DNA from 3 places in the Alteromonas sp. genome. Region 2 is predicted to be linked to each of the others. Evidence: predicted binding sites of a transcription regulator. Region 2 holds the regulator's gene; each other region holds the start of a gene.

Region 1 (9,926 bases), on a different contig from region 2:
CCCGTATTGCTCTTGCTCCGCAAAAGGACTGGGCAATTAATAATCCGGCAGAAGTACAAAAAGTGCTGGGCAAGCTGAAAGACATTCAGGCCGGTTTCAATAAGAAATCGAAGAAGGTCAAAATTTCTCTGGCCGACATGATTGTACTGGCAGGTGCCGCAGGTGTTGAACAGGCAGCGAAAGACGCCGGTGTTGACGTGACCGTTCCGTTCATTCCGGGTCGTATGGATGCCACACAGGAAATGACAGATGTTGAGTCGTTCGCGGTACTGGAACCGACTGCTGATGCTTTCCGTAACTACTGGGCTGAAAGTAACTACCGCTCACCGGCTGTGATGATGGTCGATAAGGCAGACATGCTGTCACTGAGTGTGCCTGAAATGACAGTTCTGCTGGGCGGAATGCGTGCCATGAACGCGAACGCTGACGGTTCAGCACATGGTGTACTGACAGGCAACCCCGGTCAGCTGACAAACGATTTCTTCGTTAATCTGCTGGATATGTCTACAGAGTGGAAAAAGTCAGAAGATGACGTAGCCATTTATGTAGGTACAGATCGTACTTCAGGCGAACAGAAATGGACTGCCACACCGGTTGACCTGATCTTCGGTTCTAACACTGAATTACGGGCCATTGCCGAAGTGTACGGCTCTGAAGATGCGAAAGAGAAGTTTGTTACCGACTTCGTAGATGCATGGGTAAAAGTAATGCGCAACGATCGCTTTGATCTGAAACGCAGCTAATTCCCGCCCTCTATATACCTCGTTAAACCATGCCCCCGCTTAAGGGGGCATTTTTATTTCCCCCGCTTATGAATGAACCTGTCAGCAGGTCTTTTCGTAAAACCTCCGGCAATCTGCACAATCAGGCAATCATTAAAGAGCATCAGGCATGCACACCCCTGGTGTTTTTACTTAAAATTTCCGTTATCAGGATATGCCTGAGCATGTAACGACAAATGAGGCTATAGTTATGAAAACAATTGGATATGCGGCTCACTCGTCAGACGCCCACATGGTTCCTTATCATTTCGAAAGACGGAATCTGCGCGACAATGACGTAGCCATCGAAATTCTTTATAGCGGCGTTTGCCACTCTGATCTTCACACCGTAAACGGCGACTGGGGCGACCAGCCTTATCCGTTAGTACCGGGACACGAAATCGTCGGTAAAGTCATAGAAGTTGGCGCAGACGTTAAAAACTACAAAGTGGGCCAGCACGTAGCTGTAGGCTGTATGGTCGACAGCTGTCAGTCCTGCGACCAGTGTGACCACGGTGAAGAGCAATTTTGTCGCAATGGTATGACGCCCACTTACGGCGCACCGGACCGCATCAGCGGTGAAATTACTCAGGGCGGGTACTCAAAGCACATTGTTGTGCGCGAAGAATTCGTTCTGAATGTACCTGAATCATTAGACCTGGCCCGTACTGCACCTATTCTTTGTGCTGGTATCACCACTTTTTCTCCTCTGCGTACCTGGGGCGTTAAAGAAGGCAGCCGCGTAGGCGTAATTGGCCTGGGTGGTCTGGGTCATATGGCGGTTAAACTGGCAGTGGCCATGGGCGCAGAAGTAACCGTTCTCAGCCGTTCTGACTCCAAAGCAAGTGAAGCGAAGAAGCTTGGCGCAACCGGTATTCTGGTTTCTAAAGATGAAGAAGCAATGAAAAAGGCGGCCAGCTCCTTCGACCTCATCATTGATACCGTTCCGGTAAAACACGACCTGGACCCGTACACACCGCTGCTGGATGTTGACGGCACCATCGTCATTGTTGGTCAGGTTGGCCCCATGGAAGACTTAATGTCTGTCCCTCTGGTTTTCGGCCGCCGCCGCGTAGCAGGCTCTCTGATTGGCGGTATCAGGGAAACTCAGGAAGTACTGGATTTCTGTGCTGAGCACAACATTCACCCTGAATGTGTGATGATTAAAGCTGATGAAGTGAATGAAGCATTCGCAAGCCTGGCAAAAGGTGACGTAGCCCACCGTTACGTGATTGATATGTCGAGTCTGGAAGTGTAAACCTTCGGACAGTCAAAAATAAGAAAGCCCGCAAAATGCGGGCTTTTCTGTTTAGCTACGCTTTCTTCGGGTAAAGAAGCCAGCCATAGCCAGAGTAATCAATATCAGAGTGCCGGGTTCAGAAACACTTACCGGACCTGTCGCTCCATTCAACAAGTAGTTAATACTATTGGAGAGGAGAATATTACCATCAGATACATCATAGGTATCGAACAAGCCACTTAACAGTAATGAATTGCCACTATTTCCCTCGACAACTGCACAACCTGAACCCAACGTCCCCAGACATTGAGATGATGAGGATGCTATCCAGCTACTGGAAAAAATACCCCAGCCCGGGTTTGCCAGCATAAGCGGTGAAGACAGACCCGCAAAAATGGGGTGTGAGTCAATCGCAATATTTGTCCCGTTTGTACCTGAACGACCTGAAGCTCCCAATAATGCAGATAAACCTGAATTATCAAGCCAGGTTGTACCTAATATAGAGCCCCCGTTACCCAGATAAGTATCAAGACCTGAAATACTGCTGAAAATATCGTTATTCTGTTCGCCAAGGATTACCAGATCCCAGCTTTGTGAAGCAAGCTGAGTATTGAAGTCTGTCACCGACGTTACAGTTGTCGTTTGAACGTCCAAACCAGATAATGTTAGTGCGCCAGGTACAGACGATGTGGCAATAGTGTCATCTTCAAAATAAAGAACAGACGCAATTGATACTGATGTATGACCTAAAATCAAAGCAATTAATAATAGTGATTTTTGTATATTTAGTTTCATTTTCCACTTCCTGTATTTATCAAAACCTCAGTTTTGCCTAACAAGATTTGAGCCAAAAAAATAACCCCTAAATTTCAGTCAGATAGATAATTGTTAATATTTAGTTGCAAAATAAACTGACAGTTAAAAATGCGATAATTGATAATTTAGAGACGAGAGCCCTAAATTTAAGAACAAAAAAGCCCTGCATTTGCAGGGCTATACATTATTTGAACGATGTCATTAAGACTAATGAGAGAACTTATTCCCACTCAATGGTTGCAGGCGGCTTACCAGAAATATCGTAAACCACGCGGGAAATGCCGTCGATTTCGTTGATGATACGGTTAGACACCTTACCTAAGAAATCGTATGGCAGGTGCGCCCAGTGTGCGGTCATGAAATCAATGGTTTCAACCGCACGCAGCGATACGACCCAGTCGTATTTACGGGCATCACCCATTACGCCAACAGAACGTACCGGCAGGAATACGGTGAATGCCTGGCTGACTTTGTGGTACAGATCAGCAGCGTGCAGTTCTTCGATAAAGATAGCATCAGCACGACGCAGCAGGTCACAGTATTCTTTCTTGATTTCGCCCAGTACGCGTACGCCCAGACCAGGGCCAGGGAACGGATGACGGTACAGCATGTCGTATGGCAGGCCGAGCTCCAGACCAATCTTACGTACCTCGTCTTTAAACAGCTCGCGTAATGGCTCGACCAGACCCATCTTCATGTCTTCTGGCAGACCACCCACGTTGTGATGCGATTTGATAACGTGGGCTTTACCGGTAGCAGAACCGGCTGATTCAATAACGTCAGGGTAAATTGTGCCCTGTGCCAGCCACTTGGCGTTAGTCAGCTTGGATGCTTCCTCATCGAATACCGCAACGAACTCGTTACCGATAATCTTACGTTTTTTCTCTGGATCCGCTTCGCCTTCAAGACGGGCGAGGAAGCGGTCTTCCGCATCCACCTTAATGATGTTCAGACCAAAGTGATCGCCGAACATGTCCATTACCTGCTGGCCTTCGTTTAAACGCAGCAGACCGTTGTCTACGAATACACAAGTCAGCTTGTCACCGATAGCACGGTGAATAAGCATGGCAACCACAGATGAATCCACACCGCCTGACAGGCCGAGGATCACTTCGTCATCACCCACTTTTTCTTTGATACGCTCAATGGCATCTTCGATGATGGCGCCCGGTGTCCATAGCTTCTCACAGCCACAGATGTCCATCACGAAATGAGTCAGCAAACGCTGGCCCTGACGGGTGTGGGTCACTTCCGGGTGGAACTGTACACCGTAGAAACGTTTTTCTTCGTTGTACATAGCCGCATGCGGACAAGATGGTGTCTGCGCGATGGTTTCGAAACCTTCCGGAATCGTCGCCACTTTATCGCCGTGACTCATCCATACGTCCAGCAGTGCGTTGCCGTTTTCGCCGATGTGGTCTTCAATCTGTGCCAACAGGTCGGTAGCTTTTAATACTTCAACCTGCGCATAACCGAACTCACGCTTGTTAGAGCCCTGTACGCTACCGCCAAGCTGTTCCGCCATGGTCTGCATGCCGTAACATACGCCAAGCACCGGTACACCGGCTTCAAATACGTACTCCGGGGCACGGGGCGAGTTCAGTTCAGTGACCGACTCCGGGCCGCCCGACAGAATGATACCGTCCGGGTTGAATCCGCGAATTTGCTCTTCGGTCACGTCCCAGGCCCACAGCTCACAGTAAACACCGATTTCACGTACGCGACGTGCAATCAGTTGCGTGTACTGGGAACCGAAGTCCAGAATAAGTATGCGCTGGCTATGAATATTGGTGGTCATGTTTTTACCCGTTAAATAAAACAGAAAGGCTGGTAGAGATACCAGCCTGACAAAATACTAGTTTAGCGGCGATTAGCCCAAACGGTAGTTTGGCGCTTCTTTGGTGATACTCACATCGTGTACGTGAGACTCGCCCATGCCCGCTGACGTTACGCGCACAAACTGTGCTTTGGTGTTCAGCGTAGGAATATCTTCACAGCCAGTCAGACCCATGGCTGAGCGCAGGCCGCCCATTTGCTGATGGATGATGGTCGCAATTGGGCCTTTATATGCTACGCGGCCTTCGATACCTTCCGGTACCAGCTTCTCAGCATTATCTGATGCCTGGAAGTAACGGTCAGAAGAACCGTGACGCTGATTCATCGCACCCAGCGAGCCCATTCCACGGTAAGACTTGTAGTAACGGCCCTGATACAGTTCAACTTCACCCGGCGCTTCTTCAGTACCGGCCAGCATACTACCCACCATTACGCAGCTTGCACCGGCTGCCAGTGCTTTAGCGATGTCACCGGAGAAACGGATACCGCCGTCTGCGATAACAGGAATACCTGTACCTTCAAGGGCATCAACCGCATCAGCGATGGCAGTGATTTGAGGTACACCACAACCGGTAACAATACGGGTTGTACAGATAGAACCAGGACCAATCCCTACTTTAACACCATCAACACCGGCATCAGCCAGTGCTTTCGCACCCGCTGCTGTTGCCACGTTACCGGCAATGATTTGTAAGTCAGGATACGCACCACGAATACGGGCAACCTGATCGATTACGCCCTGTGAGTGACCGTGTGAAGTATCGATAAGCAGTACGTCAACGCCTGCCTCAACCAGACCGGCAATACGCTCGTCAGTACCGGCACCTACGCCAACGGCTGCGCCAACACGCAGACGACCCAGTGAGTCTTTACATGCGTTTGGTTTGCTTTCCGCTTTCTGGAAATCTTTAACGGTAATAAGACCGGTCAGTTTGAAGGCATCGTCAACGACCAGAATTTTCTCGATACGGTTTGCGTGCATCAGATCCAGTACTTCTTTAGAGTCTGCACCTTCTTTTACTGTTACCAGCTTATCTTTCGGAGTCATAACCTGACTAACCGGTAAATCAAGACGGTTCTGGAAGCGCATATCACGTCCGGTGACGATACCGATGAGGTTGTTATCTTTATCAGTCACAGGGAAACCGGAATAACCCAGTTTCTTGCTCATCGCGAGTACTTCGCCGATAGCCGTGGTCTGTTCTACGGTTACAGGGTCTGAAACCACACCGCTTTCGTATTTTTTCACTTCACGTACGTGATTTGCCTGCTCTGCCGGCTCCATGTTTTTGTGAATAAAGCCGATGCCGCCTTCCTGGGCAAGGGCAATCGCCAGACGCGCTTCCGTAACAGTATCCATAGATGCAGATACCATAGGGATATTCAGCGACACGCCGCGAGTCAGTTTAGTATGGAGGTTTGCTGTATGAGGAAGGACAGTAGAGTGCCCCGGTACCAGCAGTACATCATCAAAAGTAAGAGCTTCTTGAATGATTCTGAGCATGCAATAACACCTGAATAAGTGGAGAGTTAATTGCGGCGCAATTGTAGTGTTTTTTCTAAATCAGGTAAACTCTAATTGTCCTAAACCTGATGATTTTTTATTTATGCTGTTTAATTCCCCTTCTACATCCCGTCAAATTCTCACTGTGACCAAGCTGAACAGGCTGGCAAGGACCGTACTGGAAGGCGAAATCGGCCTTGTCTGGTTGTCTGCAGAAATCTCTAATTTCGTCGCGGCCTCCTCTGGACACTGGTATTTCACCCTGAAAGACAACAAGGCCCAGGTACGGGCGGCCATGTTCAAGGGGTCGAACCGCTATGTAAAACAGCGACCGAAGGAAGGCGACAAAGTGTTAGTGCGCGCTTCTGTGGGCTTGTATGAGCCACGGGGCGACTATCAACTGGTTATTGAACATCTTGAAGCTGACGGTGACGGCGCGCTGAAACAAGCCTTTGAGGCCCTGAAACTGAAATTACAGCGCGACGGCTTGTTTGACGCCGATGCGAAGCGCCCTGTCCCTCAGGTAATTAATAAAATCGGTGTGGTCACCTCTTCGGCCGGTGCTGCCTTGCACGATGTTCTCACCGTGCTGAAACGCCGCAGCCCGGCAACAGAAGTCATCGTGTATCCCACCCTGGTACAAGGCGAACAGGCCCCTGCACAAATTATCCATGCGCTGGAAACTGCGTACCATCGCGATGAAGTCGATGTCATACTGCTCACCCGGGGTGGCGGATCGCTGGAAGACTTATGGTGCTTTAATGATGAGGCGCTGGCCCATTGTATTTCTGCATCACCGGTGCCGGTGGTGAGTGCGGTGGGTCACGAAGTGGATGTAACCATTGCCGACTTTGTGGCAGACGTGCGCGCCCCTACTCCGTCAGCAGGTGCTGAGCTGTTAAGCCGGGATCAGAGTGAACGCCTGGCGTTTGTTCAGCAAAAAGCGACAGCACTTAACCGTGCCTGGCAACAACAGTTCAGACAACAGCAACACCAGCTCGCCGTATTACAGCAGCGCCTGAAAGCGGTGCATCCGGAGCGACGCTTGCAAAGTCAGTCACAGTCTCTGGATCGCGCAGCACTGGCCCTGAGTCATGCTATGGAGTCACGGATCGCAGGTTATGCCACCAGGCTGAATAACCTGCTGCGCAGGCTGGACAGACAAAACCCCGCAAACCGGGTGGTCCGCCTGCAAGACCGTTGCAGTCAGCTCGACAGCGCGCTGAAAAAATCGGTGCAGCGCCTGCTTGAAAGTAAAAACAGGCAATTGCAGGGTCAGGCACAATTACTGAATTCAGTGAGCCCGCTCCAAACACTCACACGTGGCTACAGCATCACTTTTGCTGACGATAAGCCAATACTGTCATCAACGGAAGTCAGTGAGGGGGATGAAATCACCACCCGCCTTGCCAGTGGCGAAATTATCAGTAAGGTGACCACTGTGAAGAAAAGTCTGTGAAAAGACACTTGAGCACGGGCCGGGGTTAAGTCACACTAGCCCTCCCCTAATCCTTCCCGATATCAGGAATCTTTGTGAATAAGGTTTGCAGTCTGTTGCCACTGGTTTTGATAACCGGTTGTCAGCAAGTGCCAGAAAAACCCGCGCCCGCGCCTTCGTTTTTACCCAAATATCATGTTGCGGCTCCCGTAGCACTGTTTTCCACCTGGCCCGGGGAAACCATGAGTGCCCGCTGCCAACAGGTCAATGCCACTGATAGTTGTATTGAAGATGCTATTGCCGGGAATGAATTTGCCGCTATTCTCAAAGAAAAGAACTGGTTTGATGATGTACTGACAGAGTCAGATGCCGCTGACTATGAAATCCTCATAGCATCGTTATCAGCACAGGTTGCTGATAACGATAGTGACGGCGTTTCACTCCACTCAGCTACAGCAGGCTTATGGCCGGCAAACACCACGCCGCATTATTTTACTGAATTCACCGTGCAATGGCGTGGGGTGGAAATAGACTCTCAACGATTTGAAACTTACTCAAAAACGGAAAAGCCTGTCACTGAACTTGCATCAGAAATACTGGACACCTGGTGGCTGGCGTCGCTGCGAAAATCTGTTTTCTCTGCTGAATACCTTTTCACCGCGCTGGGTGCCAGCGACTACAATTCAGAGCTGGTCCTGCCTCAATCCATCGGCGAATTTATCCTTCAGGATACCCAGCATTATCCTGATCCGTTTAAAGGTATTATCAGCCGTTACAGCCACCCTGAATTTGATGACGCACTGATAGATATTACTGTCGGACCGGTGCTGATGGACTTATCCATGCCTGAATCCCAAAGGCTACAGGCAGCACTGGAAGAAAATCTGAAAGAAGCGACACAGATGTCGGCCGCACAGGGACTCACGCTGATCACAGACAGTCCGGTATCAGCTTTCACGGTAAATTCGGCTTCACAACGCTTTAATGGTTACCGTATGGCCGTGCATGCAGAAAATGAACCCGGTGAGCCATTATTCGCGACGACTTATGTTTTTGAAATGAAAGATAAGCTGGTGACATTGTCCACCACATTTCCACCCAGAATAGCTGATAATCTGGTGTCAGCGGCGCTGCCGGCGATTGAAGTACCGGGTGAATCCGCGCTGATGAAAACCATCAGAGGTATGTCATCAGCGCAATAAGGACGGGGCTTACTTCTTGCTTTTGTGGAATGCCATCATACGCTTACGTTTGCGCTGCTGCGCCAGCGTAAGCTGATTCTTCTTACCTTCAAACGGGTTCGCCCCTTCACGGAACTCTATTTTAATAGGCGTTCCCATCACTTTCAGTGACTTACGGTAATAGTTCATCAGATAACGTTTATAAGACCCCGGCAGATCGTCGACCTGGTTGCCGTGGATCACGATAACCGGCGGGTTATAACCACCGGCGTGGGCGTATTTCATTTTCACACGGCGACCACGAACCATTGGAGGCTGGTGCTCTGCCTGAGCCATTTCCATGATTTGGGTAAGCATAGCCGTGCCCACGCGCTGGGTAGCACTGTCATAAGCCTCAATCACTGACTCAAACAAATTACCCACACCGGAGCCGTGCAGAGCCGATATAAAATGCAAACGGGCAAAGTCAATGAACCCGAGACGACGGTCAAGCTCCCGCTTGATATCATCTTTAATGTCTGTGCTCAGACCGTCCCATTTATTCACTGCGACCACCAGAGAACGGCCGGAATTCAGAATGTAACCCAATAAGCTGAGATCCTGATCCGCAATCCCTTCACGGGCATCAATCACCATTAACACAACGTTGGCTTCTTCTATAGCCTGTAATGTTTTAACAATAGAGAATTTTTCAACTGCATCAGCAACGCGCTTACGGCGGCGCACACCGGCTGTATCAATAAGGATATACTCCCGCCCGTCGCGCTCAAGAGGAATGTAGACACTGTCACGGGTAGTACCCGGCATATCGAACACAACCACTCGGTCTTCACCCAGAATACGGTTGGTCAGCGTGGATTTACCCACATTGGGTTTGCCTACAATAGCCAGTTTAATCGGGAGGTTCTTCAGCCTTTCTAACTGCTGCTCAGCGTCCAGTTCTTCATGAACCTCTTTTGGCTGCACCTGCATGTCCGGAAATTCTTCCGCCAGAGGTGTCAGCGCCTGTTCCAGTAACAGAGAAACGCCACGGCCGTGAGCGGCAGCAATCTGGTGGATGGTGCCAAGACCAAGAGTATAGAAATCAGCGCTTTCACTGTCGCCGTCGATGCCGTCGACTTTGTTGGCAACCACAAACAGCTTCTTGTTC
Region 2 (9,926 bases):
TTTATGTTCTTTGCCGGCGGTAGCAGAAAATGCTACTACCCGATTTTACATATACCATTGTATCTTCATTTGAGGACAGCCGCCAAAACGAAAAAGTTACAAGGTGTGTTCGCATTTTTCGAAAACTTTACGCTTGCTTTTATTGCCACTGTCTGCGCAAATTTCTCCGGTTCCGGCAAGCTTGCCAGCGAGAATCATGCCATCAGAGCCAGCCTCAAGACTGACCACTCTCTTTTGTACGTAAAAAAATCCGTCACAGCGCGATTACACTTTTGTCATCATGCTGACAGTTTTTGACAATCCGGATGATTTATCACATTGATGTTGTTGATACAGAGCAGAAATATGCTTGCAGATAGCGGAAAAGCAACAGCAACTGTTGCACTTATAACCAGTTGCAACCGTATTAGCAGGTATTCTATCTAAACCGTATGCAAATGCTGTACTTTTTGCGACAATCCGAAAAAACAAAGGACGAATGGTAACTTGTGATACTTTCTATCTGTATTTTCCTGCTGGGTCTTGCTGTACTTAGCTGGAGTGCCGACCGCTTCGTTTATGGCGCTTCCGCACTGGCGAAAAATATCGGAATCTCCCCCATGATGATTGGTTTAACCATTGTCGCTATGGGGTCATCAGCACCGGAAATTGTTGTATCGGCTATCGCCTCCTCAAATGGCAATATGAACACAGCGGTAGGTAATGCGCTGGGCTCGAATATTACCAATGTTGCTCTTGTGCTGGGTATCACGGCCCTGGTAAAACCGCTCGTCGTCTCTTCCTCTACATTAAAACGTGAATTCCCGGTTCTGCTTGGTGTAACCGTGCTTGCCATGTTCTTTCTTAATAACGGCAAACTGGCTCACCTGGAAGGCATGATTCTCCTCGGCCTGTTTATATTTGTACTCGCAGGTATGGCCTGGATTTCATTACAGGTAGATAAAGAAGATCCCCTGGTGAAAGAAACTGACGGAGAAATTCCCGATGGTGTAAATACCGGTTCTGCGGTGTTGTGGGTTGGCGTGGGTATTGTGTTACTGCCACTCAGCGCCCATTTCATGGTGAATGCGGCAGTAGATATCGCCCATTTTTTCGGTGTGTCCGACCTGGTGATCGGTCTGACAATCATAGCGCTGGGCACCAGCTTACCGGAACTGGCCGCCAGTGTGGCCGGTGTACTGAAAGGTGAAAGCGACCTGGCACTGGGAAATGTTATCGGCTCGAATATCTTTAATCTGCTGGCAGTATTAGGTATGCCTGGGCTCATTGCTCCCGGGCTACTGGACGAGAATGTGTATAACAGAGACATGTGGGTGATGTTTGGTCTCACAGTGTTATTATTTTTCCTGAGCTTTAATTTTATCGGCAAACGCCAGTTAGGCCGCCTGGAAGGTGGCATCTTTGTACTATGCTTTGTGGCGTATCAATTCTGGTTATTTGGTTAAATGAGTAATTCACCGTATATCGCGTCAGCCAGACGGGTCATAGAAATTGAAACCAGCGCAGTAAGTGCGCTGGCATCCCGGCTGGACAATAAATTTGAGCAAGCCTGCACCTTGTTGTCTGAATGCAAAGGCAAAGTCGTCGTGTGCGGCATGGGGAAATCCGGCCACATCGGGCGTAAAATTGCTGCGACTCTTGCCAGTACAGGCACACCGGCCTTTTTCATGCACCCTGGCGAAGCCAATCATGGCGATCTCGGCATGCTCAGTCAGACAGACATATTGCTGGCCATTTCAAATTCCGGAGAAACCGGCGAACTGGTGAATCTGCTTCCCGTGGTCAAGCGGCTGTCTGTGCCTGTCATCGCGATGACGAACAGCGAATCAAGCACCCTCGGCCAGCATGCCGATGTGGTACTCAATATCAGTGTGGAAAAAGAAGCCTGTTCGCTGGGGCTTGCACCGACCTCAAGTACTACAGCAACGCTGGTAATGGGTGACGCGCTGGCCATTGCACTGCTGGATGCTAAAGGATTCACATCAGATGATTTCGCCCTCTCTCACCCGGGCGGCAGTCTGGGCCGGAAACTGTTACTCAAAGTGGGCGATATCATGCTGACCGGCGACGCTCTTCCTCTTGTATCGTCTGCCGCGACCATTTCACAGGCTCTGCTGGAAATATCTTCTAAAGGTCTGGGAATGACAGGTATTACAGATGACAGCGGCAAACTCAGCGGTATTTTTACCGACGGCGATCTGAGACGAATCCTGGACGCCAGAACCGACATTCATACCACTCCGGTAGCCAATGTTATGACCCGCGGCGGGAAAACTACCCGCTCCGCTACACTGGCAGTGGAAGCGTTAAATTTAATGGAAAAACACAAGATCAGTGCGCTGATGGTGGTGGATGAAAATGATCACCCCGTCGGCGCATTCAACATGCATATGTTGCTTAAAGCAGGAGTTCTCTGATGGGACATGAAGTCACTTTTTACGGTGTGATCAGTGAAGAGCGGTTTGAAAAACTCAAAGGGCTGAAACTGCTCGTTTGTGATATCGACGGCGTATTTTCTGACGGCAGAATTTACCTTGGCAACAATGGTGAAGAGTTAAAAGCCTTTCACACCCGCGATGGCTATGGCGTTAAAGCATTAATAAACAGTGGTGTGGACGTTGCTGTCATAACCGGCCGCGACTCGGCCATTGTAAAGAATCGCATGACCGCCCTGAATGTGAAGCACATTATTCAGGGTCAGGAAGATAAAGCCACGGCTATGGCTCAGTTGTGCGAAATGTTGAATCTGGCGCCATCAGAGGTCGCAGCTATCGGTGATGATATGCCGGATCTTGGCATGTACCGGTTTGCCGAAACAAAAATTGCGGTGAAAGATGCCCATCCGGCCGTTACCCGCGAAGCGAACTGGATCACCACAAAAAATGGTGGATTCGGGGCAGTACGGGAAGTCTGTGATGTAATTTTACAAGCGCTCGGTACGCTGGACACCATACACGGGGCCAGTGTATGAACCGTTTAGGGATCAGTATTTCTGCGCTGTTTGTTATGGCGCTGCTGATGTACCTTCCTGTATGGATGGCAGAAGAGCAGGCACCGGCGAAAAAAGCCGGTGCAGACGCCTTACGCCCTGCCTATAAAGCAAAGAATTTGACAACCACGCTGTACAACGAAGAAGGCAAACTCAACCACGAAGTCTTTGCCGCCTCTATGGAGCATTACGACCAACTAGGCTTTGTGTTATTCGACCAACCCAAATACACTGTCTATGTGAATGATGACGAGGCCCCATGGCAAGTTACCGCTGATGAAGGCACACTCTACAACGATGACCTGATCCAGCTGGAAGACAATGTGCTGATAAAAAGCCTGAACCCTGAAGAGTTTATCCAGACCATCACAACCAATTTTATTAAGGTGAATCTGGATGACAAAACCATGACTTCAGACCAGCCGGTAGATATACGCGGCGTACAGACCATCATTAAAAGTAACGGTTTCAATGCGAACCTGCGTACCCAACAATATGAGTTAATTGATCATGTGCAGACAATTTATTCCCCGGGCAGTTAGCCTTTTTGCAGTAATAACGCTGCTTGCTGTTGCCGGTGAGGCAATGGCCGGCTCCGGTGATTTTGAAAAGCCGATTACCGTGGATGCCAAGTCACAGTTTATCGACGGTAAGAAGAAAAAATCGGTTTTTAAAGACGATGTGAAAATCACCCAGGGTTCACTCATTATTGCCGCAGATGAAGTGGAAGCCATCGCCAGTGAAGGCGAAGGAAAAGAAATTTTTATCGCCCGCGGAAAACCAGCCAGTTATTCTCAAACCCTGGATGACGGTGCAAAGGTAAAAGCCAGCGCAAATGAAATTCGCTACGAAGTCGCCAAACAACTTATTTCCTTGCAAGGTGATGCGAAAATCCAGCAAGATACCAGCATGGTCCAGGGAGATAGCATCACCTATGACATGTCAAAAGAGCAACTTCTGGCAACCGGCGGTGAAAGTAACAGCAACGGCCGGGTAACCACGGTTTTCCGTCCTGACACAGTTAAAGAGTTGAAGGAAGAGAACAAGACTTCAGACAGCAACGAAAACGAGGGTAACTGAGTTACATGGCAACCCTGAGTGCGACTCATCTGGCAAAGTCGTATAAATCACGCCAGGTCGTCCGTGACGTTAGTTTATCGGTTTCTACCGGACAGATAGTAGGTCTGCTGGGTCCTAACGGTGCAGGTAAAACCACAACGTTTTACATGATTGTCGGTCTTGTGCCGCTGGATAAAGGCAAAATCCTCATAGATGAGCAGGAGCTGACTCACCAGCCAATGCACGAACGTGCCCGCCGGGGAATTGGTTATTTGCCCCAGGAGGCATCCATTTTCCGCAAGCTGACCGTACATGAAAACATCATGGCGATATTGCAGACGCGTAAAGACTTAAAAAGTCATCAACGTGAGCAGGAAGCGGATGCACTACTTGATGAATTTAATATTAACCATATACGTAATAGCACAGGTATGAGTTTGTCGGGTGGCGAACGCCGCCGGGTTGAAATTGCCCGCGCACTGGCAGCCAATCCGCAATTTATTTTGCTCGATGAACCCTTCGCCGGAGTTGACCCGATTTCGGTTAATGATATAAAGAAGATCATTCAGCACTTACGGGACAGAGGTATCGGTATCCTCATCACCGACCACAATGTCAGGGAAACCCTTGATGTGTGTGAAGAGGCCTATATCGTCAGTCATGGAGAACTGATTGCTCAGGGCACCGCAGAACAGGTATTAAGTAATCAAAAAGTTCGTGATGTATACCTTGGTGAGCAATTCAGGCTATAGTTAAGATATCGGGATGAGCATTTAGCGGAGATTTCGCCACCGGCACTCACACCGCTACAACCGGATGTCCTTTTTAGAGTTTATATAAGACGTAGATGAAACCATCTTTACAGTTAAAATTTAGCCAACAACTGACAATGACGCCTCAGCTTCAGCAGGCGATCAAGCTATTGCAGTTGTCTACGCTGGACTTACAACAAGAAATTCAGGAAGCCCTCGACTCTAATCCTTTGCTGGAAGTCGACGACAGCTCCGACAACGATGTAATTGAGAAAAATAACATCGATAATGATGACAGCATGCAAGAGTCTGCATCAGCCTCATCTTCTGACAGCATGGATACCGGGGAAGCACTGGAAAAGAATGATTTACCGGACGAGCTGCCCATCGACAGTACCTGGGATGAGTACATTTCTGCGTCTTCTGCACCCGCGCCCGGCCCTTCCGGTGGCGACGATGAACAAATCTTTCAGGGTGAAACCACCGAAAATATTCAGGACCATCTGCTGTGGCAAATGCGTCTGACACCTTTTTCTGATACAGACCGCGCCATTGCACTGGCGATCATCGATTCTATTGATGAGTCCGGCTATCTCACGGTTACCGTTGACGACATTCTGCAAAGCGTTAACAGTGAAGATATGGAAGAGCCCGTTGAAGAAGATGAGGTTGAGTGTGTACTTAAACGTATTCAGCTTTTTGATCCTCTCGGTTCCGGGTCCCGCACACCGCAGGAGTGCTTGTTAGTTCAGCTGGCACAATTTGCACCGGAAACACCGTGGCTGGAAGAAGCTAAACTGCTGCTCAGAGAGCATTCCGATCTGTTGGGCAGTAAAGACTACCGTACGTTAATGCGTAAAACCCGCCTGAAAGAAGATCAGTTGCGGGAAGCGATGCGTTTGCTGCAAACGCTTAATCCCCGTCCGGGCAGTGCATTAATTACGAAAGAACCCGAATATGTCATTCCGGATGTATCGGTTGCGAAGAAAAATGGCCGTTGGGTTGTAGAATTAAACCCCGACAGCCTGCCTAAGCTCAGTGTTAATCAGCAGTACGCTGCAATGAGCCGTAAAGCAAGAAACAGCAGCGATTCACAATTTATCCGCTCTCACATGCAAGAAGCTAAATGGTTCATTAAGAGCCTTGAGAGCCGGAACGATACGCTGCTGAAAGTAGCAAATTGTATTGTTCAGCAACAGATGGGCTTTTTTGAGCATGGCCCTGAAATGATGAAACCAATGGTGCTGAATGATGTCGCAGAAATGGTAGATATGCACGAATCTACTATTTCCAGGGTAACAACGCAGAAGTACATGCACACGCCCCGTGGTATTTTCGAGTTGAAGTATTTCTTCTCCAGCCACGTTGCCACTGAATCAGGTGGAGAGTGTTCATCGACAGCGATTCGCGCCCTGATTAAGAAGCTGGTTGCCGCTGAAAATCCAGGCAAGCCACTGAGTGACAGCAAGATTGCTTCGTTGTTGGCCGATCAAGGCATTATGGTTGCCCGGCGAACAATAGCAAAGTACCGGGAATCCTTGTCGATCCCGCCGTCTAACCAACGCAAAAGCCTTATCTAACTTAAGGCTGCTCAAAATAAGGAAGACGAAATATGCAAATCAACCTTTCTGGTCATCACATTGAGATCACTGATTCTTTGCGTAATTATGTCGATACTAAGTTCAGCAAACTGGAACGTCATTTTGACCACATATCAAATGTGCACGTTATTTTAAATGTTGAAAAGCTTAGCCAAAAAGCAGAAGCAACGGTTCATCTTAGCGGCGCGGAAGTCTTCGCCTCTTCCGAAAATCAGGACATGTATGCTGCCATTGACAGCATGGTCGATAAACTCGACAGGCAGGTCCTGAAACACAAGGAAAAGCTTAAAAAGCACTAATTGAATTCATGGATATACAAGCCATAGTCAGCCTGGACCGCACCGAGTGTGCGGTCCAGTGCAATAGCAAAAAACGCATTCTCGAAATCATCAGCGGGATTGCAGCTAAAAATAACCCCGATGTAGATGAAGCCACCGTGTTAAGTAGCCTGCTGGCCCGTGAGCGAATGGGCAGCACAGGTATAGGTAACGGCATTGCCCTCCCCCATGGTCGTCTGGCCGGACTGGAAAAAGTCATCGCCATTGTGGTTACCAGCACGCCCGCCATCGATTTTGATGCAATCGACAATAAACCTGTGGATATTTTCTTTACTCTGCTTGTCCCTCAGGAACAAACCGAAGGACATTTACAAACTCTGGCCATGGTTGCCGGGAAACTCAGCGATAAAGAAACCATAAAAACTATCCGCAAAGCTCAGACAAGTGATGATATTATTCGCGCATTACAGTAACTTAGTGTAATACGCACCGACAACACGTGACTTCAGGAGAAACGGCGTGAAGTTAATTATCATCAGCGGACGTTCAGGTTCAGGAAAATCAGTAGCACTTCGTGCCCTTGAGGATCTGGGGTATTACTGCGTCGATAATATTCCGGTTAATCTGCTACCAGCCCTGACACACACTGTCGCCGATGAATACGAGCAGGTAGCTGTGAGTATTGATGTCAGGAACTTGCCTAAAGAGCCTTCTGAGCTGGTTGAAATTCTCGACTACCTGCCTCAGTCATGGACTGTCACCATCGTATATATTGACGCAAGTGACGATATGCTGGTGCGCCGGTTCAGCGAAACCCGCCGGTTACACCCGCTGGCCAAACTGAATAAATCATTGTCTGATGCCATTCAGACAGAACGGGAATTACTGGCCCCCGTAGCAGAAAGAGCGGATTTGAATATTGATACCGACTCTCTGAGCATCCACCAGCTGGCAGAATTAATCCGCGAGCGTATCCTCGGTAAGAAAAGCTCACGACTTGTTCTGGTATTTGAATCATTCGGCTTTAAACACGGTATTCCCAAAGATGCAGACTATGTATTTGACGCCCGTTTTCTGCCAAACCCTCACTGGGAGCCGGATTTAAAACACCTGACAGGCCTGGATACACCGGTTCAGGTTTTCCTCAGTTCCCAGCCTATTGTGACTAAATTTATCTGGCAGATTCAGAACCTCATCACGACCTGGCTGCCGCACCTTGAACGGAATAACCGCAGTTATGTGACAGTCGCTATCGGATGTACCGGCGGACAGCACCGTTCAGTTTATGTAGCGGAATCACTGGCGAAAAACTTCCGGGAATCTCATCCTGATGTCCAGATCCGCCACAGGGAGCAAAGTAAATAATGCGCATAGAGAAATCTCTGACTATTGTTAATAAACTGGGCCTGCATGCCCGGGCTGCAACGCAGTTGGTGCAACTGGCGAATCAGTTCGATGCCGAAGTTATTTTACAAAAAGGCGATAAGCAGGCTAATGCCAATAGTGTACTGGGACTGATGATGATGGAAAGTCATCAGGGGGAACAGGTTACTGTGATCTCTGAAGGTCCTGATGCTGAAGCTGCAATGGATGCTGTTGAGGCATTAATTGCAGGCAGATTTAACGAAGATGAATAGCGCCGGCACACCACTGAGTGTGTAGTGCCGGCGAAGGCTTAAAGGCAAACCCGTTGAAACGTTTCATCAGTTTAATCATCTTTTTGACAGCGATGGCTTATCAAAGCTCTGTATGGTGTGCTGAGCACAGAAAAAGTCTGACAACCGGTGGTACAGCCTGGCCTCCTTATCTGTACATAACAGACAATAATGAGCCGGCCGGTGAAGACTACCAATTGTTGAAGTCGGTTTTAGGCAAGCTGGATTATGCACTGGAAAGCCAGATCCTGCCTGAAAGACGGGTCACTCAGCAAATAGAACTGGGGCAAATTGATGTAGTTACAGGTGCAGCTTTCACACCGGCGAGAGCACTGAAAAACTATTTTTCTGTTCCTTACCGCAAAGAAACCATCAGCTTTGCCTTTCATCCTTCCCATCATAACGAATATGCCGGCAAATCTCTTGAAACCTTACTAAGGGAAGGCAAAACCCTGGCGTTAAATACCGGTGGGTGGTTCGGCGACTGGTTTAATGAAACAGTCACTGAGCAGTACAGCGCGCAGCTTATTCATCTGGATTCCGTTAAACGGCGGTTACAGTTTCTGAACAGAGGCCGTGTCGATTTGGTGCTGGACGATATCAGAGTGATTAGCTTTAATGCTGAACTGCTGCATCTCGAACTGGAAATCAGTAATAATCCCGTTAACGTACAGGACGTCCACTTCATGTTCAGTAAACAATCTGTGGACCCGGGCTTCATCGATAAATTCAATCACGTCCTGTCTGACTATGTTAAAGACCCGGATCCTGCGATCTGAGCCTTCAACCTCACGTCTTATTCCGCTGCCGCATTGTCCCTGACATTTTTTTGCACCGTAATCGCGGCAAACAAACTCAGTACAAAAGCCATCCCATAAAATCCTTTTTCACTCAGCAACAGGTTGGCATTTACCAGACCAACGACTAACAGTGCAATAGCAGAACCAAGGCCAAACCAGCACAACATCAGGTATATTTTCGTTGTCTGTATGCCTTCCATTTTGTCCCGCACTGTTTTTTGTACAGACACGGCAGCAAACAGTCCAAAGAGAAATACAGCAAAGTAGTAGCCTTTTTCATTAAGTGGCATATCGGCATTCAGTAGTCCGGTGATGTAAGCAGCAAATCCTGTCAGCAGTGCAATAACAGAAGCAATAAAAAAGGCTTTCGTTGGTTTATTTGCGTTCATGATGATCTCCGTTTTATATCAGTGACTGGCATACAGCACGGTTTGATGTGCCACCAGTTGATTGTTTTCCAGATAATTAGCAATTGTGGTAAACGTAGCGGTTTGTATCGCGCCAGGATGGTCGCTTAACGACACACCGCTGCTCACCCAACTGCCTAACCGCAACTTCATTTTGTTAACCTTCACCGGCTGTGCTTTAAACCATGCCTGCGTATTGTTTTTCAGGCGATGACTGTCAGTAGTGTCGTAAATAGCAGCATTCAGCACATCAAGGGTGTACTCAGTGCAGTTTTGCTTTCCTTCCGTAAACGGGCTCGCAATAACGGAATAGGACGGTTCGTGAAGCAATTTCGCCTTGTCCTGCGCATACAGGGCAACGATTTTCTGCTGCACTCCCCAATCG
Region 3 (9,926 bases), on a different contig from region 2:
CCATAGCCTGTTTCAACAAAGTTGGCCTGCTTCTGATCAGATGATTCAGAAAACCAATTTTTTCATTCGTCAACTGCCGGTAGTCAAAATACGGCGTCACAATCAATGACCGTCGCAAACACACAGCAAAATCAGCCGTCAGCCATTCCACACTGTCTGTAAGTCCCAACGTTCCGGCAAAGGTTTTGCCCATCACAATGTTTAATCTGGCAGGGTTAAAGTGTTCCGGCGCTTCAAACCAGAGCGCTGTACTCCCCTGTTCTGTCAGCAAAAGCTCGTCACGATACTGTTGCCATGAGGAAATGCCTCGTGTCTGGCCGGCACTCTCTGACAACGCAAATACCCATTTTGCGTAAACATTAAATACTTTACGCCAGCCGTTTCCGCATTCCCGGTTTATATTCTCAATGAGGGTGCCATTTGCCGGCAACAATTGCCCCGCTGGCCCCGTCAAAGGATAATCAGGCCGGTTGGCCATAAATACCCGGATACTGGCCTCTTCTCTCCCTAACCCTGCAACGGAATCTGCCTCAGGCATTGCTCAGCTCCTTTCTCAGCCATCAGTAAAAAAGGCCTGCATCGCTGCAAGCCTTTATTCGTCTATATATCATACCTGATTGCAGGGGCATTACCCGCTACTTTTCTTACCAACAAAACGATTTAGCAGCGCCGGCAATAAACTCAGGTCAGTAAACAGTGCCAGCAGCATCGCCAGTGCCGTCAGCAAGCCAAAATACACACTGGGTAAAAAGTCAGAAAAACCGAACAATGAGAAACCCGTTGCGATAATGGTAGAGGTGAACAATATAGCCAGTCCGGAATGCCCGAAGGCTGAACGGCTCCCCGCGTCTGCGCTGCCATCTCCCTGTTTCATACCAGACAGGTAACTGTGTAAAAAGTGAATGGTATCATCGACAGCGATACCCATGGCAATAGCTGCAATAGTGATAGTCATAATATCAAGGGAAATACCGGACCAGCCAATGATCCCTAAAATTCCCAGCGTGGTGAGAATATTCGGTAGCAGCGCAATCAGTGTGACCTTAAGCGAGCGGAAAATAGCAAACAGCACCAGCGCCAGCACAGCATACACAATGCCGAGAGTTTTGATCTGGGAGTCAAACAGACGACTGAGAATATCCTGATACAACACGAACAGGTTAGTCAGTTCATACTGAGAGTCATCCAGCCCCGTGGCTTTTAAGTCAGACTGCAGTTGAGTCATAAACAGTTGACGGTTCAACCCTTCCGTGGTGTCCTGAATACGCGTAGAGATACGAAAGGCATTATCTTCTGCAGAAAAATACGCCCCCACCAGCTGATTTACCACCTTTTCATCCAGTAAACGGTAGATAGAGGTAAGCTCATACTCGGTAAGCGGTTTTCCGCCATTTAACTGTTTTGCCAGTTCAGTAAAATTCACTACCGACGTCACACTGCCTGTGGCGTCAAAAGCCTTGATGGCCGCCTGCGCCAGCTGCAACTGTGCGACAGAATCTGCCGTCAGCACCAGTTCCTTCGACGCGTTTTGTTCATCCAGTGTAATAATGACATCCAGAGCAGTAGAACCACCAAATTCACGGTCGATAAACGCCAGTTCTTTGTAGATTTGCGTGTCTTTATCAAAGTAATTAATAAAGGAGTTTTCAACATTAAGCCGTGTGATGCCCGCCGCCATAACAGCAAACACAATGAGCACAAACCCGCTGACAGCCAATGGTGCGCGCATCGATAGCCGGCGCAGGCGTTCCAGCAAAGCTTTAATAAAACTGTACTCTTTCGTTTCTTTACTGGCCGGTAAAAAGGACAGTAAAGCCGGGAACAGCAGCAAACTTACCGCCATGGTGATCAACATGGAAGCCAGCATCATCCATCCAAATGCGACCACCGGCTGCAAGCCTGAAAAGATGAGAGCGCCGAATCCCACAGAGGTTGTCAGCGTGGCGTAAAAACAGGGAGACAGTTTATCTTCCAACGTAGCGACAATGCGCTGGCGTTGAGAATACGCCGGGTTATCCCGGCTTATTTCACGGTAGCTGCCGATGACGTGGATCATCACCGCCAGGGTAAGGATAAGTTGCAAAGCCACAAAATTGGCTGAAATGACTGTGGTTCGTAAATCCAGCAACCCGAACAGGCCCATGGTCAGAAATACACTGACTGCACAGGACAGTAACGGAAAGAATACCCACTTAAATGAACGGTACAATAAGGCCAGAAGTAACACGATAACTGCAGCGATTGCGGTGCCAAAATTCACCAGGTCTGACTTGATGATATCTATAAGATGCTGGCCCACGACATAGGCGCCGCCAAGATAAGTGTTCGCTCTGTCAGACACAGACTGCGTGATTTGTTCAATTTGTTCAATTTCGGCTTTGCGCTGTGCGGTCAGTTGCTGCCGGATAGGGTCTGCCTTCGCCTTTAACGCTTCAATTTTCTTATTGTCGGCGTCACTGAGGCTCCCGCCGTCTAGTACTTTGGCCTGAATGGCGGTGATTTCTTTGTCAATTTCTGCCAGTTCAGGATTGTCTTTAAAAACGATCTGAATGCCCGTTGCGGTTTCCTGACGGTTAACCAGCAGATCAGTAAAAATCGGATGGCCTGACATCATCGATTTCATTTGCGCGGGAGAATACTGCTGCTTTTCCCATGACAGAGAAGCCACATCGGTATCGCCGGTAAGTGCACCGGCATCATTAATAAGCGGCACGGTGATAATGGATGTCACAGCTTCGACACGGTCGATTTTCTTTATTTCTGCCGACAACGCAGCAATATCATCAAATGTCTGCCGGCTGAACAGATCATGAGAAACCGGCTCATAAGCCAGCAGAATGAATTCCTGCGGGGCAAACGTCTGATCAGCAACCTGAGTCTGAATGTAGAGCTTGTTATCTTTGACCAGTAAGGTGTCTGCGGACGCATCAATGCGAAATTGCGATATGTGTAATCCCAGCCACGCTAAAGCCGCAATAAAGAAAACCAGAATACCCCAGCGGGCTGAAATGATTCCTGCCGCCAGCTTACTGGTTATCTTGCTGTTCGCGTTCACTGAGTTCGAAGAGTTCGTCACGTCGCTGTCCCTGAATGTACTGATTACGGAAAAAGATGTAAGGATCCTCAGCCTGCTCATACAGTTTTCTGTAAGTATCTGACTGATTTGAGAAGTCATCAAAACCTTCAAAAATCCTCAACTGATAGCTTTCCGGTGGTTCGGCAATGTAATTTACCGGATGGACAAACCCTTCGGTGAGCGTAGATAACGCGCCCCGGGAATCAGACGGACCTAAAATGGGAATAACCAGATACGGGCCGGAGCCAATATCGTAGCGTTGTAGGGTATTTGCGATGGTTTGCTTTTGCGGTTTGATGTCGAACCAGTCGGATGCGGGGTCGAATAAGCCGAGCAGTCCCACCGTAGAATTGATCAGAAAGCGCCCTAAGTTTGCACCAGCCTCACTGAACTCGCCTGCAAAGGTGTTGTTGACCAGATTCAGCGGCTCTCTGAGATTATCAAAGGCATTACCGATTTTGTCTCTTACTACACCGGGCACTACATAATGATAACCGTCTGCCAACGGTAAAAGTACATACTGATAAGACACATTATTAAAGCTGAACATGGCCCGGTTGAACCCTTCCCAGGGATCATTGTAATACACCTCACCACCGGTATTCCCTGACTCAGGGGTATCACCTACTGCAACCACTACCGGAGAAACGGATACGGCTCCCTGGCTGGTTTGCACGGTAACGTCCTTCCCTTTCGCAAGCTCTTCAGCCAGCGCGGGTTCGTTATTTTGTGATTGCTTGTTGTCCTGCGGTTGTACAGCAGAATTTTCAGGCGTGTCGGGCGCGCTGGCACAGCCGCCCAATAAAAATAAACAAATAATTAAGGCGAAAGCACCTTGTCTATAAGCTGGCATAGATACCACTTTCCTTCCTTTCGTGGTGATTCATTATATTTTGAGCCCGCTGCAGAGCTTCATCCCTGCTGTAGTCCCAGTCACTATCATCATAGTTACGGGCCAAATCAAGATAATGCTCAATCCTTTGCTTACGAATTTGATGAAACGAATTCGCCGGGTCAAATTCCAACTCATTAAATACCGCCTCAACTTCTGCCAGATCAGCACCGGTTGATGTTTCTGCCGGCGTTTCCCCCAGCCAGGTTGAAAGTTGCTTTCCGGACCCCAGAGCTACAAGGCTGGTCAGAAGTAACACTGTCATTACTGCAATTTTTAAGTAATTCATGTTTTTCACCATCGTTGTTTAATTCAAGGGCCGTCCGGATCGCTTTCCTGTACTTACTTAGCGGTCGCTGCCTCCGCCATCACTGCACCTGCTGTTGCCTTACCGGCTTTGTGGTCACGTTTGTCGTAGCGATCGAACCAGTTAAAAACTGGCTGCGAGTGAATGAGACGCTCAAATGACGTTGACGGTAACGGACGGTGTTTAGTCTTCAGAAATTTCATACTGCTCCCTTATGTGCGTAGAATTGAATTCCGGTAAATGACTTATTTACTCTCACAACTATTTTTAATATTCCAATTTCCGCGCCATATTTTTAAAGACCTCACGGATATGCCGCAAAGGCCACCGCCGTACTTCAACGCCTTGACCGGTCTTTCCGTAACCTACTGTTTTATTAGACTTAAGTATTAATTCATTATCATTGAAGAAAAATCAGAGGGAAAGGATGCGGGCGATTACACCCAAACAATTTACGTGGACCTGAAAAAGAAATGATACTTTTTTACTACAGGCGGGAAATATTTTCACAGACGGGAAGGAAGGTTTTTCAGCAAGGCTCACTAACCGGGACGCAATAAAAAAAGGGCTGAGATAACTCAGCCCTTTCCGGATTATGCAGTTAAAAAGTATTATTCGCTTTTCATCGCTGTTTTCTGTTGAACGACCTTCAGGTTGTCTTCAACGTCTGTAACATCTGTGGCGTTTTTCGCAATCTCAACGGCCAGGTCACGCTCAGCGTCTGAGTCTACTGTACCGGTAAGCGTAACATTGCCCTGCTCAACATCCACGTCGATATCAAAACCAGAAATGTCAGAGTCCATCAGTAAACGGGTTTTGATTACAGTCGCGATTTTAGCATCTGTCAGTTTGCCAGTTGCAGAGTCCATATCCATGTCATCACCGTCCATAGCTTCAGAGTCATGCTCCTCTACAACGGTCAGCTGGTTATCAACATCTGTTACGCCGTCGATATTCGCTACCAGCTCTTCCGCGAGCTTTTTATCGACAGAGTTATCAACTTTACCTGTCAGAATAACTTTGCCATTCTGAACATCGGTGTTGATATCGAAAGAATTCAGATTACCGTTAAACAGTAATGTTGCTTCAGCTTTGCCGTCAATCCAGGCATCCTTGGCACCTTCCTCCCACTTGTTCGCAGTATCCATAGATCCTGCAAAAGCAGAAGTAGTTAATGTACCAGCTACTAACAGTGAAAGAATTGAACGTTTCATAATTTTGCTCTCCTTAATTATCAAGCAAAATAAATGAAGCTAACTTCATGCCAGCAAATTAAATAACTGAAAGATATGATTTTTTATAGTGGACTCCAATTTTCCGCTCTTTCCCTTCATGCAAACTTTTCTCAGAACCCCGTATTTTTTACCTTGCATTTACAATTGCTGAAATCACCCCGTTTGATCGAACAGGACAGAAAGTCTTTATATAAGTAAGCTAAATATTTTGATTCCGGACAGTAATTTCAGCGGACGAGCCATGACAACAGTACTCTCTATCATTACCCTTTTCTTTATTGTGGCTGCAATACTGCCTCACATACCCGGCCAGCACTGGTTAATCCGCGTATGGGAGTTTCCCCGTTTGCAGCAGGCGTTTATTTTACTTGTGCTCACCTTAGTCTGGACATACTGGTATATCGAAACGCCCTTACTGGCGCTGTGCATGCAGGCCGGTGCTGTCTGTGCTTTGCTCTATCAACTTGCCTGGGTAATCCCTTACACACCGGTATGGCGCACGGAAGTGAATCAGGTACCGGCAACTGATGACGACCGCACAATAAGCATTCTCACCAGCAATGTATTAATGACTAACGATAACTATGACGCACTGATTAATCTTACCAGGCAACGTAAACCGGATATTCTGGTGACGCTGGAAAGCAACAAAGACTGGGAGCAGGCATTAACGGTCCTTCACGACGACTATCCTTACCGCCTCTCTTGTCCGCTGGAAAATCTTTACGGCATGCATCTTTATAGCCGGCGCCCCTTCGGCAACGAAAAAATCCGGTTCATTATTGAAGATGACGTGCCATCTATGGAAATCTGGCAGGAAATGGCGGGTACTCAGGTAAAAATCCATTTTGTACACCCTAAACCGCCAAGTCCCACAGAAAATAAATCTGCCGGACCCAGAGATAAGGAACTGACACGGGTAGGAAAAGAAATGGCAAAGCTAAAGCAGCCGGCCATTGTCACCGGCGACCTCAATGATGTGGCATGGTCACCGACAACCCGAAAATTCAGAAAAATAAGTGGCATGCTGGATCCCCGTCGTGGCCGTGGATTTTTCAACACTTTCCATGCGGATTATCCGTTGCTGCGCTGGCCCCTTGACCATGTCTTTCATACTGAGCATTTCGAACTGGTCAAAATAGAAAGAATGCCGGATGTAGGCTCCGACCACTTTCCCTTGCTCACAACACTGAGACTAAGAACTAGTCCATCAGTTAAACAGGCATAAAAAAACCTGTGGCTTTTCAGCTACAGGTTTACATGAACTCTCTTTTGAAGGTATTTTGTCAGGCTGTGATTGCCAGCGGTTCCTGTGTGGCAAAGCGTTGACAACGACTCACAATGTCACGGTAGTCTGAAGGATCAGGAACACTGTCATCTGCAGCGGCAAAGGCTGCGTTACCTGCGGGGTCTTGCCCGGGGTTCATCAGTAATACCGGCGAATCACAGGCTTGTTTTATTTGTGCCAGTATATCCGCACCGGGTAAATCCGGCATCGCCACATCAAGCAGAATAGCGTCGTACCGCTGAGCCTTGCTCAGACGGATAGCCAGCTTTCCGCTGGCAGCAAAATCCACTCTCCATCCCAGTCCGGTCAAAAAGCAGGTTAACTGGCTTGCTACCACAGGATCGTCTTCAACGACCAGAATTTGTAAAATTGTACCGGGGGTCATGTTGCCTCCTTGCTGTTTTCACACTCTGTCCGCATTTCTGCGACAGGTCTCATGGACCCTAAAACTTAAGGAAACGCACATTTAACTTGTACTGGTGCTACAGGTGCAGCAATCAATTTGCTACCTTTCTGCACTTCAATCTGCAGGATTTACGTTTGCAGAATTCACGCCATCTCTCTATAAGCGGCGTTTATTACCAATTTTTAGATACCACCACAATCAGTATTAACCCTAAATATCAATACATTAAAGAAATAAGCGTACTGATTTCACGATCAAAGGTAAGACAACATTACCATTAATGAAATTTGAAAAACAATTCTATCTGTGAATATTGTCCCCATGGCAGGTCAAATTGGGACAAGCCTCCCCGCACCTGCTCATTTTTTGTGCAAACGCAGGAAGAAATGAATATCAGGAAAGGAAGGAATTAATTTTCTGGCATGCTTTATCGCGGGATATAAAGTGCGCAAGAGCCAGCAACCGGTCGTCCCGTGGCCAGACCGCCTGATTGAGGGTACTGATATCGTTTTCCGATAGCCGCTGCGTATCCAGCATTAGCGCCAGTGCTTTTTTATTTGGCTTTATCAGCGCGGGTTCAGCTGCGGTAACCAGACTGACAGGGACACAAATAAATTCCCGCTTTTGCGGATCGCGGATCACGCAAATTTCATTGTCACTGGAAAGTACAGCCGGCCAGCCTTCAGCGATGCGGCTTTGACCAAACATGGCCAGCGTAAACGCAATCAGTACACCAAACACGGTAAGTTGGAAAACCTGAGATAAATCAGGAGCCATAACCACAATAATGGCGACTACAACACAAAAAATACACCACGCAGCAAACACCCGGCGCATGGCCTTCGGGCTGATACCGGAAAAAATTGTTGCGTGTTTAAGTTGCTCTTTATCGAGAGTCTTAACAGAAACCAGATTATCAGACACTACAATATCCTACAGAATAACTTTATACCTGAAACGTATAACCAATATGATAAAGCCGCAACTAATCATTAGTATGACAAGGATGGACCGGATGAACGGCTATTGTTACATGATTTCTGAGCCTGAATAAGGGCTTATCTTCCGTAAAGCCAAATAAATATCACTAAACTTCTCAAACGCTTAACTTTTGAACATGTGCGACAATTTGTCGCATGTTGGTTTTGCGACGCCGCCGTTACACTATCGCCGGATTTAATAACCGGAAAATGTAAGTGAAACCATTCCCCTATGCTGTGTTGTCTGCAACCACACTGCTCAGTACATTAGCTTCTGCCGGAGAAACTCCGGTGGAAACCATCGAAGTCACCACCCGCCAGCCTCATCTTCATGGTGATGAGAACCTCTCATCCCGTCTGGCACAAGCCGGTATCACGTTTTCAGCAGCAGGCGGTGTCTCTGCAATACCGGTGATGAACGGTATGATGGGTGACCGCATTCAGCTACTCACCGACGGTGTGCCTGTTACTGCAGCTTGTGGTAACCAGATGAACCCGCCTCTGTCATATGTTTCCGCCAATCAGGTCAATACCATTGCCGTTTTACCGGGCGTATCTCCGGTCAGTGCCGGCGGTGACAATATTGCCGGGGTTATTGCATTGTCTACTTTCACACCGGCATTCAATTCAAGTAATACGGTAACGTTTGAGAAAGGGTCGCTGGGGTATTTTTATCAAAGCAACGACAATGGCAGAACCCTGAGCGCTGATGCCACTGTTGCCAGTGACACATGGTATCTGAGCTATGCAGGAAATCAGTCCAAAGCAGAAAGCTACGAAGACGGGCATGGTAACCTGGTACCTGATACCCTTTATAAAGCCACAAACCATTTGCTGAGTGGTGGTTATCAGGATGCATCACAACGCCTGCAACTGAGCATTTCTCACCAGCGTATCCCCTATCAGGGCTTCCCGAACCAGTACATGGACATGACTGACAATACCAGTACAGGCATTACGGCACTGTACCAGCGACAGTTCGGAGATATTGCCCTGGATGCCACCGCCAGTACCCGTCATACCACCCATGAAATGGGTTTCTTCACGGCGGAGAAAACAGGCATGATGCCAATGAACACAGACAGCCACGATACTGCAGTAAAGCTGAAGTGGACAATGCCGGCAGATAACAGCGGTACCTTTGTTTTTGGTCAGGAATATTACGCCAATCGCCTGGACGACTGGTGGCCGGCTGTGGAAGGCTCAGCCATGATGGGCCCCAATGACTACATCAACATTAATGACGGGGAGCGGGACCGCCTTGCAGCCTGGGCTGAATGGTTGTCCGCCGCTGATAAAGACTGGCAGTACCAGGCGGGACTGCGCGCTGAATATGTCACAACGGATACCGGTGAAGTTCAGGCATATGTCAACAGCAGCATGGATGGAATGTCCATGGGTGGCATGTCCATAGGTGATATGACAACGAGCAGCGGGACGATGATGACAAACAATCTGGCAGCAGCCAGCGCATTTAATTCAGCAGACCGGAGTCAGTCTGACACACTGTTCGACGCCACGTTGCTGGCTACACGCAAATTATCCGGCGATCAAAGCCTGACCCTAGGTATTGCAAGAAAGAACCGCGCCCCTAACCTTTATGAACGCTACAGCTGGGGAGCCAGCGCCATGGCAACATCCATGATTGGCTGGTTCGGGGACGGCAACGGCTATATCGGCAACATCAATCTTGCACCTGAAACCGCCAGTACAGCGTCGGTGTCCTGGCAAGCTGAAAAATC

Evidence for each region. The regulator sigma-54, encoded in region 2, starts transcription at its own class of promoters, with help from an activator protein. The targets are predictions, from matches to a motif close to GTTGGCACGNNNNTNGNNT.
Region 1: a site for sigma-54 is predicted at 2,835-2,853, ahead of AC4PME_RS03200 (PEP-CTERM sorting domain-containing protein). Genes of this name have one in related genera too.
Region 3: a site for sigma-54 is predicted at 5,526-5,544, ahead of AC4PME_RS13405 (BON domain-containing protein). Genes of this name have one in related genera too.

What each region holds. Positions count from the first base shown of each region.
Region 1 is NZ_CFHOXV010000003.1:16,750-26,675, forward strand. It holds gene katG (catalase/peroxidase HPI) at 1-743, shown strand, start outside; gene AC4PME_RS03195 (NAD(P)-dependent alcohol dehydrogenase) at 973-2,019, shown strand; gene AC4PME_RS03200 (PEP-CTERM sorting domain-containing protein) at 2,071-2,796, opposite strand; gene guaA (glutamine-hydrolyzing GMP synthase) at 3,038-4,615, opposite strand; gene guaB (IMP dehydrogenase) at 4,688-6,157, opposite strand; gene xseA (exodeoxyribonuclease VII large subunit) at 6,261-7,616, shown strand; gene AC4PME_RS03220 (hypothetical protein) at 7,691-8,797, shown strand; gene der (ribosome biogenesis GTPase Der) at 8,807-9,926, opposite strand, start outside.
Region 2 is NZ_CFHOXV010000007.1:27,983-37,908, forward strand. It holds gene AC4PME_RS06590 (calcium/sodium antiporter) at 489-1,445, shown strand; gene AC4PME_RS06595 (KpsF/GutQ family sugar-phosphate isomerase) at 1,446-2,417, shown strand; gene kdsC (3-deoxy-manno-octulosonate-8-phosphatase KdsC) at 2,417-2,971, shown strand; gene lptC (LPS export ABC transporter periplasmic protein LptC) at 2,968-3,531, shown strand; gene lptA (lipopolysaccharide transport periplasmic protein LptA) at 3,500-4,069, shown strand; gene lptB (LPS export ABC transporter ATP-binding protein) at 4,075-4,800, shown strand; gene AC4PME_RS06620 (RNA polymerase factor sigma-54) at 4,896-6,380, shown strand; gene hpf (ribosome hibernation promoting factor) at 6,413-6,700, shown strand; gene ptsN (PTS IIA-like nitrogen regulatory protein PtsN) at 6,709-7,152, shown strand; gene rapZ (RNase adapter RapZ) at 7,199-8,044, shown strand; gene AC4PME_RS06640 (HPr family phosphocarrier protein) at 8,044-8,316, shown strand; gene AC4PME_RS06645 (substrate-binding periplasmic protein) at 8,370-9,113, shown strand; gene yiaA (inner membrane protein YiaA) at 9,131-9,523, opposite strand; gene AC4PME_RS06655 (DUF2145 domain-containing protein) at 9,542-9,926, opposite strand, start outside.
Region 3 is NZ_CFHOXV010000024.1:43,809-53,734, reverse strand. It holds gene AC4PME_RS13430 (DUF6942 family protein) at 1-538, opposite strand, end outside; gene AC4PME_RS13425 (efflux RND transporter permease subunit) at 629-3,076, opposite strand; gene AC4PME_RS13420 (MlaA family lipoprotein) at 3,027-3,929, opposite strand; gene AC4PME_RS13415 (hypothetical protein) at 3,916-4,257, opposite strand; gene AC4PME_RS13410 (hypothetical protein) at 4,311-4,478, opposite strand; gene AC4PME_RS13405 (BON domain-containing protein) at 4,887-5,489, opposite strand; gene AC4PME_RS13400 (endonuclease/exonuclease/phosphatase family protein) at 5,752-6,738, shown strand; gene AC4PME_RS13395 (response regulator transcription factor) at 6,797-7,183, opposite strand; gene AC4PME_RS13390 (hypothetical protein) at 7,598-8,128, opposite strand; gene AC4PME_RS13385 (TonB-dependent receptor plug domain-containing protein) at 8,401-9,926, shown strand, end outside.